DNA from 2 places in the Comamonas thiooxydans genome. Region 2 is predicted to be linked to the other one. Evidence: riboswitches for the same ligand, from Rfam matches in the RefSeq annotation. Region 2 holds a riboswitch; the other holds the start of a gene.

Region 1 (3,596 bases), 1.2 Mb from region 2:
GACCAGAGCGGTAATCACACCAATGGGCAGAACCTGTCCCCCGATCAGGGTACGTGAGACCACGTCGGCAGCAATCAGGAAGATGGCTCCAATCACTGCACTGACGGGGATCAGGCGTCGATGGCGCACGCCCACAATCAGGCGTGCCGAGTGAGGGATAACCAACCCGACGAAGCCGATAGCTCCGACGATCGAAACCATCACCGCAGTCATCAACGCTGCAGCCAGCAGCAAAGTCAGCTGCACGCGGCGCACCGGTACCCCAAGCGCCGCAGCGGACTCGCTGCCGAAGGCAAATGCGTCGAGAGAACGGGCATGTAGCAGGCACACCAGTACGCCAGCTACGGCCACCGAGGCCGTCAGAGCGGTGTCTGGCCAGCGCACACCGCTCAAATTGCCAAGCAGCCAAAACATGATGCCGCGCGCCTGCTCTGCGCTTCCGGATTTGGTGATGATCAACGAGGTCAGTGCATTGAACAGCTGCGAGCCGGCAATGCCGGCCAGCACAATCTGGCCGCCGTTGCGCAACCCCCCATCGCCGGCGGCATGGGCTAACAGTGCCACCAAGGCAAATGCGCACACCGCGCCGAAAAAGGCTCCCGTGGTCATCGATATGAAGCCGGCCCCCAGACCGGCCACCGAAACCAGCACGGCCCCTGTGGACGCGCCTGCAGAGATACCGAGCAGATATGGCTCCGCCAAGGCATTTCGCAGCAACGACTGCAAGATAACGCCGGAGACTGCCAGGCCAGCCCCGCAACTGGCGGCGACCAAGGCTCGCGTCAGCCGGTAATTCCAGACGATCCCCGCGTTGATCGGATCTATCGGATAGCTGGTCCCAAGCAGCCGGTTGGTGAGCACCTCATACACAATGCGGGCCGAGATATCGGTCTCACCTATGGCTATGCCCAAAACAATGGCCAGCAAGAGCATGGCCGCTGCGGCTATCGTCAGCAGGACTGCGCGCAGGAACTGGCTGGCCGGCATGGCTGGCCAAGTTGAAGTCAGCGTAGAGGTATTCATGCCACTGCGATTGGGATATCGCACCTGAAGCGCGACATCCGCTGTGCTCGGCTTATTTGGAGAGGCCTTCGATTTTCAGCACCGCACTGGCAATCTGCTCCATGCCATCCACCTGGCGGATGGAGCCTTGCAGGGCGTCAGCGTCCACAATCACGATGCGACCGTTCTTGACGGCATCCATATGCTGGGTGACAGGGTCCTTCTTGAGAAAGTCCAGCTTCTTCTGGTAATCGTCGGCAGGAAAGCGGCGGCGATCCATGCGGGCAATGATCAGGATCGAGGGGTTGGCCTTGGCAATGGTTTCCCAGCCCACCGTGGGCCATTCTTCTGCAGAGCCGACGACATTGCGCAAACCGAGCGTCTGCATCATGTAGCCTGCCACCCCGTTTTTACCAGCCATATAAGGGTCGGCTGCGAGATCAGCACTAGAGAACCACAGTGCTGCAGACAGGTTATTGAGCTTGGAGGATTTGACCTTGGCCACCGCCTGAGCCTGGCGTTTGCTCAAATCCTTGACCAGGCTCTCGCCTCGGGCTTCGACATCAAAGACCTGCGCCAACTGGCGGATGCTTTTGTACAAGGCCTTCACGTCGTAGCTGGCGGTACGTGTGCCGTCCGAGCCGACCAGATTATTTTTGCCTTCGCAATCCGCCGGCATGGCATAGGTGGCTATGTGGAGATCATGAAACTGCTCGCGGGTACCGACTACCCCATCCTTGCCCACCATCCATTCGAACTGCGACACCACCAAGGCAGGACGCTTGCCGATGACCGACTCAAAGCTGGGAATGTTGTCGGACAGGCGCGGCACCTTGTCATTGATGGCTTTGAAGCGGGGCTGTACCGGATTGAACCAGAGTGCGGTGCCCGCCACCTTGTCGCCCAGCCCGAGGGCATAAAGCATTTCGGTGCCTGCTTGACCGATGGTGACCACCGATGAGGGAGCTTTGTCGAGAGTGACTGTGTAGCTGCAGTTTTGCAGCTGCAAAGGATAGTCTGTCGCGTAAGCAGACCATGAGCAGGCGAGCAAGGCAGCGGCGGCAAGGCTTCGAAGCAGCATCGGATATCTCTCCAGAAGCGGCGGAAGCCCCCTGGAAGACATAGCAAGCCATGCGCCTGCAGCCTGCCTGAATCAGCAACGCGGTACCGGAGCGATGAAAATGCTCACTTCCCGGACACCCCGCCGGCAATGATTGGTTGGTACTCTGGCAGGTCTCCTGACTGGCAAATCATCGCTGGCCATCGCCTTCCCAAACATAGGTTCAGTGGCTGTGTGATGGTTGGCTCATTGCCTACAGTTGCGGGGGCAGTTCCATTTCATGGGCCGGTGTCAAAGAGCACCTGACCCTGGATTCCCTCATGCATTCGTGAGTGCGCATGCATGTTCTGGCGAAACCAAAGTTGCGGTAATGTAGCTGATTTTGTAGCAACAGTCCTAGGTCAAAGTGCCGAATGCGCTCAGATCTCCTATCTAAGTCCCGCATGAACAGCTTTTCTATCCAGCGTGTTGGCGAGTTGCACAAGGTTCAAGATTTTCTGCAAAAAGCACGCATTGCCATGTTCGCCGGGCGAGGCAACACGCTGGAAATTCCTCCGGACCTGCGCTATTTCGAAGAGACCTACCTCTCAGGCAGCGGTTGCATGTTGGCAGCGCTCGACTCCCAGCAAAGGGTACAGGCCACGATTGCTTGCCGGGACTACGACAGCAGATTTCCCCAACTGAACTTTCATCAGTTGAAGGTGGTTGAGCTAGTGCGCTTGTTTGTCGCCCCAGAGTTTCGACGATCCGGCGTGGGTGGTGCACTAGTGGATGCATTGAAGCTACATGCACAGGCTCAACAGGTGCAAGTGCTCTACCTCCACACACATCCCTTCTTGCCAGGGGCCGTCGAGTTCTGGCAGACCCAAGGCTTCGAGGTGATCGACCGCGAAGCAGATCCGCTATGGCAAACCATTCATATGCAACGTATGCTTGAAGTGCATAAAGAGGTCTGATCAGTTCCTTGGGCATTCCTGAAAGGGCTGTTTGCCAGGAGTTGAGTCAGATGTATATTCTTCACTGGCGCCGTTTACCCACGGGCCGGAAGTCCAGTCTTTATCCTCGCGCTCGAACCTACTCCCTCAGCCGCGCTACCAATTTCTTTGGGGCCACATCCGGCATTCGTGCTATTTTCCCGCACACGACTCAAGAGGTCTGGCATCTTTAGATTTTGGTCATTGTTGTAGATCCATGCAGACTGGCGCTAGCGTTTCAGTTCACCCTTGAAAATTGATGCGCCCGCCCGCGCCTAAATGTAGCTATTTGACTGCATATAGGGCGATGTGCTGCTATGAATAAAGCGATAGGCGTCCTACATCTCAGCCGCGTTCTGTGTACTGCACATCACTGAAAGCAGGTGGCACTGAGAAATCACCTCGAAATGCGTGTCAGCGTCGATCTCTGGGCGCAAGGCTTTATTTTGGTGCTGCTCTGAACAATCGCGTTGCACCAATGATTGTGGTGTGTTGTCTCATCCCGCTGTTCTCGCGTACAGGTCCTCTGTATGTGCGTTTATAAGTGGTGAGTGGCTACG
Region 2 (3,596 bases):
AGTCTGGACCTGTCCAAGGCGCTCTCGGGCCACGAAGTGGGCTTCGCTCCGGGTCTGATCGCCAAGGCGCACGAGGGCGTGCTCTATGTCGATGAAATCAATCTGCTGCCCGATGCCATCGTCGATGTGCTGCTTGACGTGGCGGCCTCCGGCATCAATCGCATAGAGCGCGACGGGATCTCGCACAGCCATGCCGCGCGCTTTGTGCTGATCGGCACCATGAACCCCGAGGAAGGCATGCTGCGACCGCAGCTGCTGGACCGGCTGGGCCTTTGCGTGCAACTGGACAATGCCAATGATCCGCAACTGCGCAGCAGCATTGTCAAGGCCAGGCTGAGTTTTGATCAGGACCCTCAGGGCTTTGCCCGATCTTGTGCAACCGAGCAACAGAAGATTCGCCAGCGGCTGGTGCAGGCCCGCAGCCGTTGCCTCAATCCATCGGAGCTGGCATGGAGCGATGCCGTCCACGAGGCCGTGGCCCTGCAGTGCATTGCCGCCCAGGTCGACGGGCTGCGTGCCGACCTGGTCATGCTGCGCGCTGCACGCGCCCTGGCGGCCTGGCAAGGCAGTCAGCGCATTACGCCCGCACATGTGTCCGAAGTCGCGCCACTGGTGCTGCTGCATCGCTCCAGCCAGTCCGATCCTGGCAGCGCCAGTCAGCCCCGGCAGACACCGGCCAGCACACCGCCACCCACGCCCGCTGCGCCATCCGACACGGACAGCAAAGACCGCGCAGAGCCCGGCACCCAGGCGCCAGCGTCTCATTCACCGGCCACCCGCGAGCCCGGCGCCACGAACTCCTTGCCTCAAGACACAGGCCCGGGCCTCGAACAGCCGCCTGCCGGCTGGGGACAGGCTCAAGCCGTGAGCAGCGTCGTCTTCGAGCCTCAACAGGCCGACGCCATGGCACAGGCAGCCCTGGAGGCCCTGGCCGCAAAAAAAGCCCGAGCCTCCGGTCCGCTGCGCTGAGCGCCGGCCGGGGGCAAGTCGGCTTCGAAAACCATGGCCCGGCCCTGGCCAGCCATGCTGTACCCAGCGTCCACAAGATGCCAGGGGCATCAATTGACTGGACCGCCACCCTGCGCCAGCGCCAGGGGCTGCCACTGGCACCCGCACATCTACGCTGGCGCCAGCCCGAGGGAGCGGTGCGCAGGCAACACCTGTTCCTGCTGGACTGCTCGGCCTCCATGGTGGAGAGCGGCGCGTTCGCCCAGGCCAAGGGCCTGCTGCTGCAGTGGCTACGCCGGGCTTATCTGCAACGCGAATCCGTGGCACTGCTCTGCTTCGGCGCAGGCCAGCTGCACTGGCTGCTGGAGCCCACGCGGGCGCCACGCTGGAATGCCGACCTGATCGAGCCGCTGCGCGGCGGTGGCGGCACGCCTCTGGCCCATGCCCTGCAGTCAGGCTGGCAGATGGCAGCCAGATACTCCCGGCAACCATCCTGCCTGTGGCTGATCAGCGACTTCCGCAGCCCCGATGTGCTGCAACTGGAGCACGGGCCTGTACCTGCCGTGGCACAGATTCTGGTGGACTGTGAAACTGCTGCGGGCCAGAACAGGCGTCTGTTTGGCGGTGCCGATCGGCTGGCAAAGGCCTGGCCGGATACTCTGCGACTGCCGTTGAAATTCAACTAAAAATCGCCTCCATCGCTTAACGGTAAAGCGCCAACAGCTATCTATTTTGATAACCATCTGACAGGGCATCATGCCGGCCAGCCGGCTCGCCTTATCGATATCCGGCAGCCGCACAGGCGGCAGGAAAGCTGCTGCCAGGCCGATGATTTGGGCCTGGTGCACCGGGTTATCGCGTAAGATCGCGCCACCACAGGTGCCTCATGGCGTGCTCTGCGCGCGGAGGTGAAACGAGAAGCAGGTGGATGGAGTCTCCATCAATCCTGCACTGCACCCGCAACGGTAATCAGAGATATGGCGATGCACGCTCTGGCCCACGGCCATGGCCGCCACTGCGAAAGCGGGAAGGCGCATCGACATGCCACCCTCAGGTGGGCTCTGTAAGTCCGGAGACCGGCCTGATGTGTACAAGGCGCAGCGGGATTGCATGTGGCTTGTGATATGCCGGCGCCTGCGCGCGGCTCATCACCTCTTCATTTCCCTCTGCACATTTTGTTTGTCTGGCCCGGGTATCGGCCAAACCGACCGTGGATGACCTATGTTGCATGGAATTTGCCAGTCAGATTTGTCCCAGCGGGCCGGCCGTGCCTTGGCCGCGTCGCCTGGAGCAGCGCTTGTCCAGCCCTGAGACCATCCAGATTCGTGGCTGGTGCCCCAGCACCTGGAAGCCCATGCAGGCACAGGACGGCTGGATCGTGCGCGTACGCCCTCGCTGCGCGTCCCTAAGCGCCGCTCAGTGGCTGGTACTGGCCGAGCTCGCACGCACCCATGCCTCGGGCCAGATCGAGTTGACCCGCCTCGGCAATCTGCAATTGCGCGGCGTGCACGAATCGGCCCTGCCTGCCTTGCGCACGGCGCTTGTTGTCTCGAGACTGGCCCCTGCCGATAAACAGGCAGATCTGGCGCCTGCCGTGCATTGCACTCCGTTCTATACAAGAGGAGATCGCACCCATGCACTGGCTCTGGCGCTTTCCGGTGCAGCGGCGCGTGACCTCAGTCCCCTGGCCTTGCAACAGCTGGGCATTCCGGCCCTGCCCGGCAAATTCGACATGCTGGTCGACGATCCGCAGTGCCATCTCCGAAACATGAGCTCCGACCTTCAGCTATGGGCCTGCGCCGATGGAGGCTATGGGCTTGCCCTGGGCCAATCGGACGACTGGTATGGCTTTGAGACTGCACCGGCTGCCGTGCAGGCAGCCATACAGATTGCCCTGTGGTTTGCCCGTGAGCGCAGCGCGCAGGCGGCAGGCCGATTGCGCGGCCTTGCCAAGTCCATCGACCTTCAGGCCTGCGGACTCGCCAAGGCCAGTCATAACCTTGAGCCCCGCACTCCGGACAGGAACGCTGCCAGGTCGTTGCGGCCCGGAGCACTCAACCCTCACGGCCTGCTGCTCGGCGCCCCGTTGGGGCGCCTGGACGCATGGGCCATGCAGAAGCTGGCGGCTCTCATGCCCGAACAAGCGGAGATCCGGGTCACGCCCTGGAAATCCTTGCTGCTGCCGAACAAGCACCTGGATTCACTGCCTGCCCGGCTCGATGCCAGGGACTGGATCAGCCAGTCTGCGGATGTGCGCCTGCGGGTCTCGGCCTGCACCGGCGCCCCCAACTGCCCTCAGGCCCATATCCCGGCCCAGCCCATGGCCTTGCAATTCGCCAGCTCACAGAAGGCGGACCGGCATCTTCATATCAGCGGCTGCGCCAAGCTCTGTGCCCTGCCTGCCGATGCGACAAATGTGGTGTTTGCCAGCCAGGACACAGCGGGCCAGATATGGCTGCACGCTAGCCCCGCCGAGGCACAACCGTCGACCCGGGCATCCATTCCCTATCGACCCCTGAACTCCGATCCTCACGATATACAGCAACAACTCAATGACCTACAACTATGAAAAGTGCGGTGAAGAGATTTACCGGCAATCGTTCAGCATCATCCGCCGCGAGGCCGATCTCAAGCGTTTCAACCCCGTG

Evidence for each region. A riboswitch is a leader RNA that binds a small molecule or an ion and turns the genes downstream of it on or off. The one in region 2 is predicted to bind cobalamin.
Region 1: it holds a riboswitch for cobalamin, as region 2 does, so the genes downstream of both, CTR2_RS16050 (ABC transporter substrate-binding protein) here and CTR2_RS10440 (nitrite reductase) in region 2, are expected to answer to the same signal.

What each region holds. Positions count from the first base shown of each region.
Region 1 is NZ_AP026738.1:3,469,359-3,472,954, forward strand. Features, by position in the region: gene CTR2_RS16045 (FecCD family ABC transporter permease) at 1-1,023, opposite strand, end outside; gene CTR2_RS16050 (ABC transporter substrate-binding protein) at 1,076-2,125, opposite strand; cobalamin riboswitch at 2,214-2,438, opposite strand; gene CTR2_RS16055 (GNAT family N-acetyltransferase) at 2,506-3,018, shown strand.
Region 2 is NZ_AP026738.1:2,258,209-2,261,804, reverse strand. Features, by position in the region: gene CTR2_RS10450 (magnesium chelatase ATPase subunit I) at 1-969, shown strand, start outside; gene CTR2_RS10445 (vWA domain-containing protein) at 1,047-1,634, shown strand; cobalamin riboswitch at 1,809-2,047, shown strand; gene CTR2_RS10440 (nitrite reductase) at 2,177-3,517, shown strand; gene CTR2_RS10435 (precorrin-8X methylmutase) at 3,501-3,596, shown strand, end outside.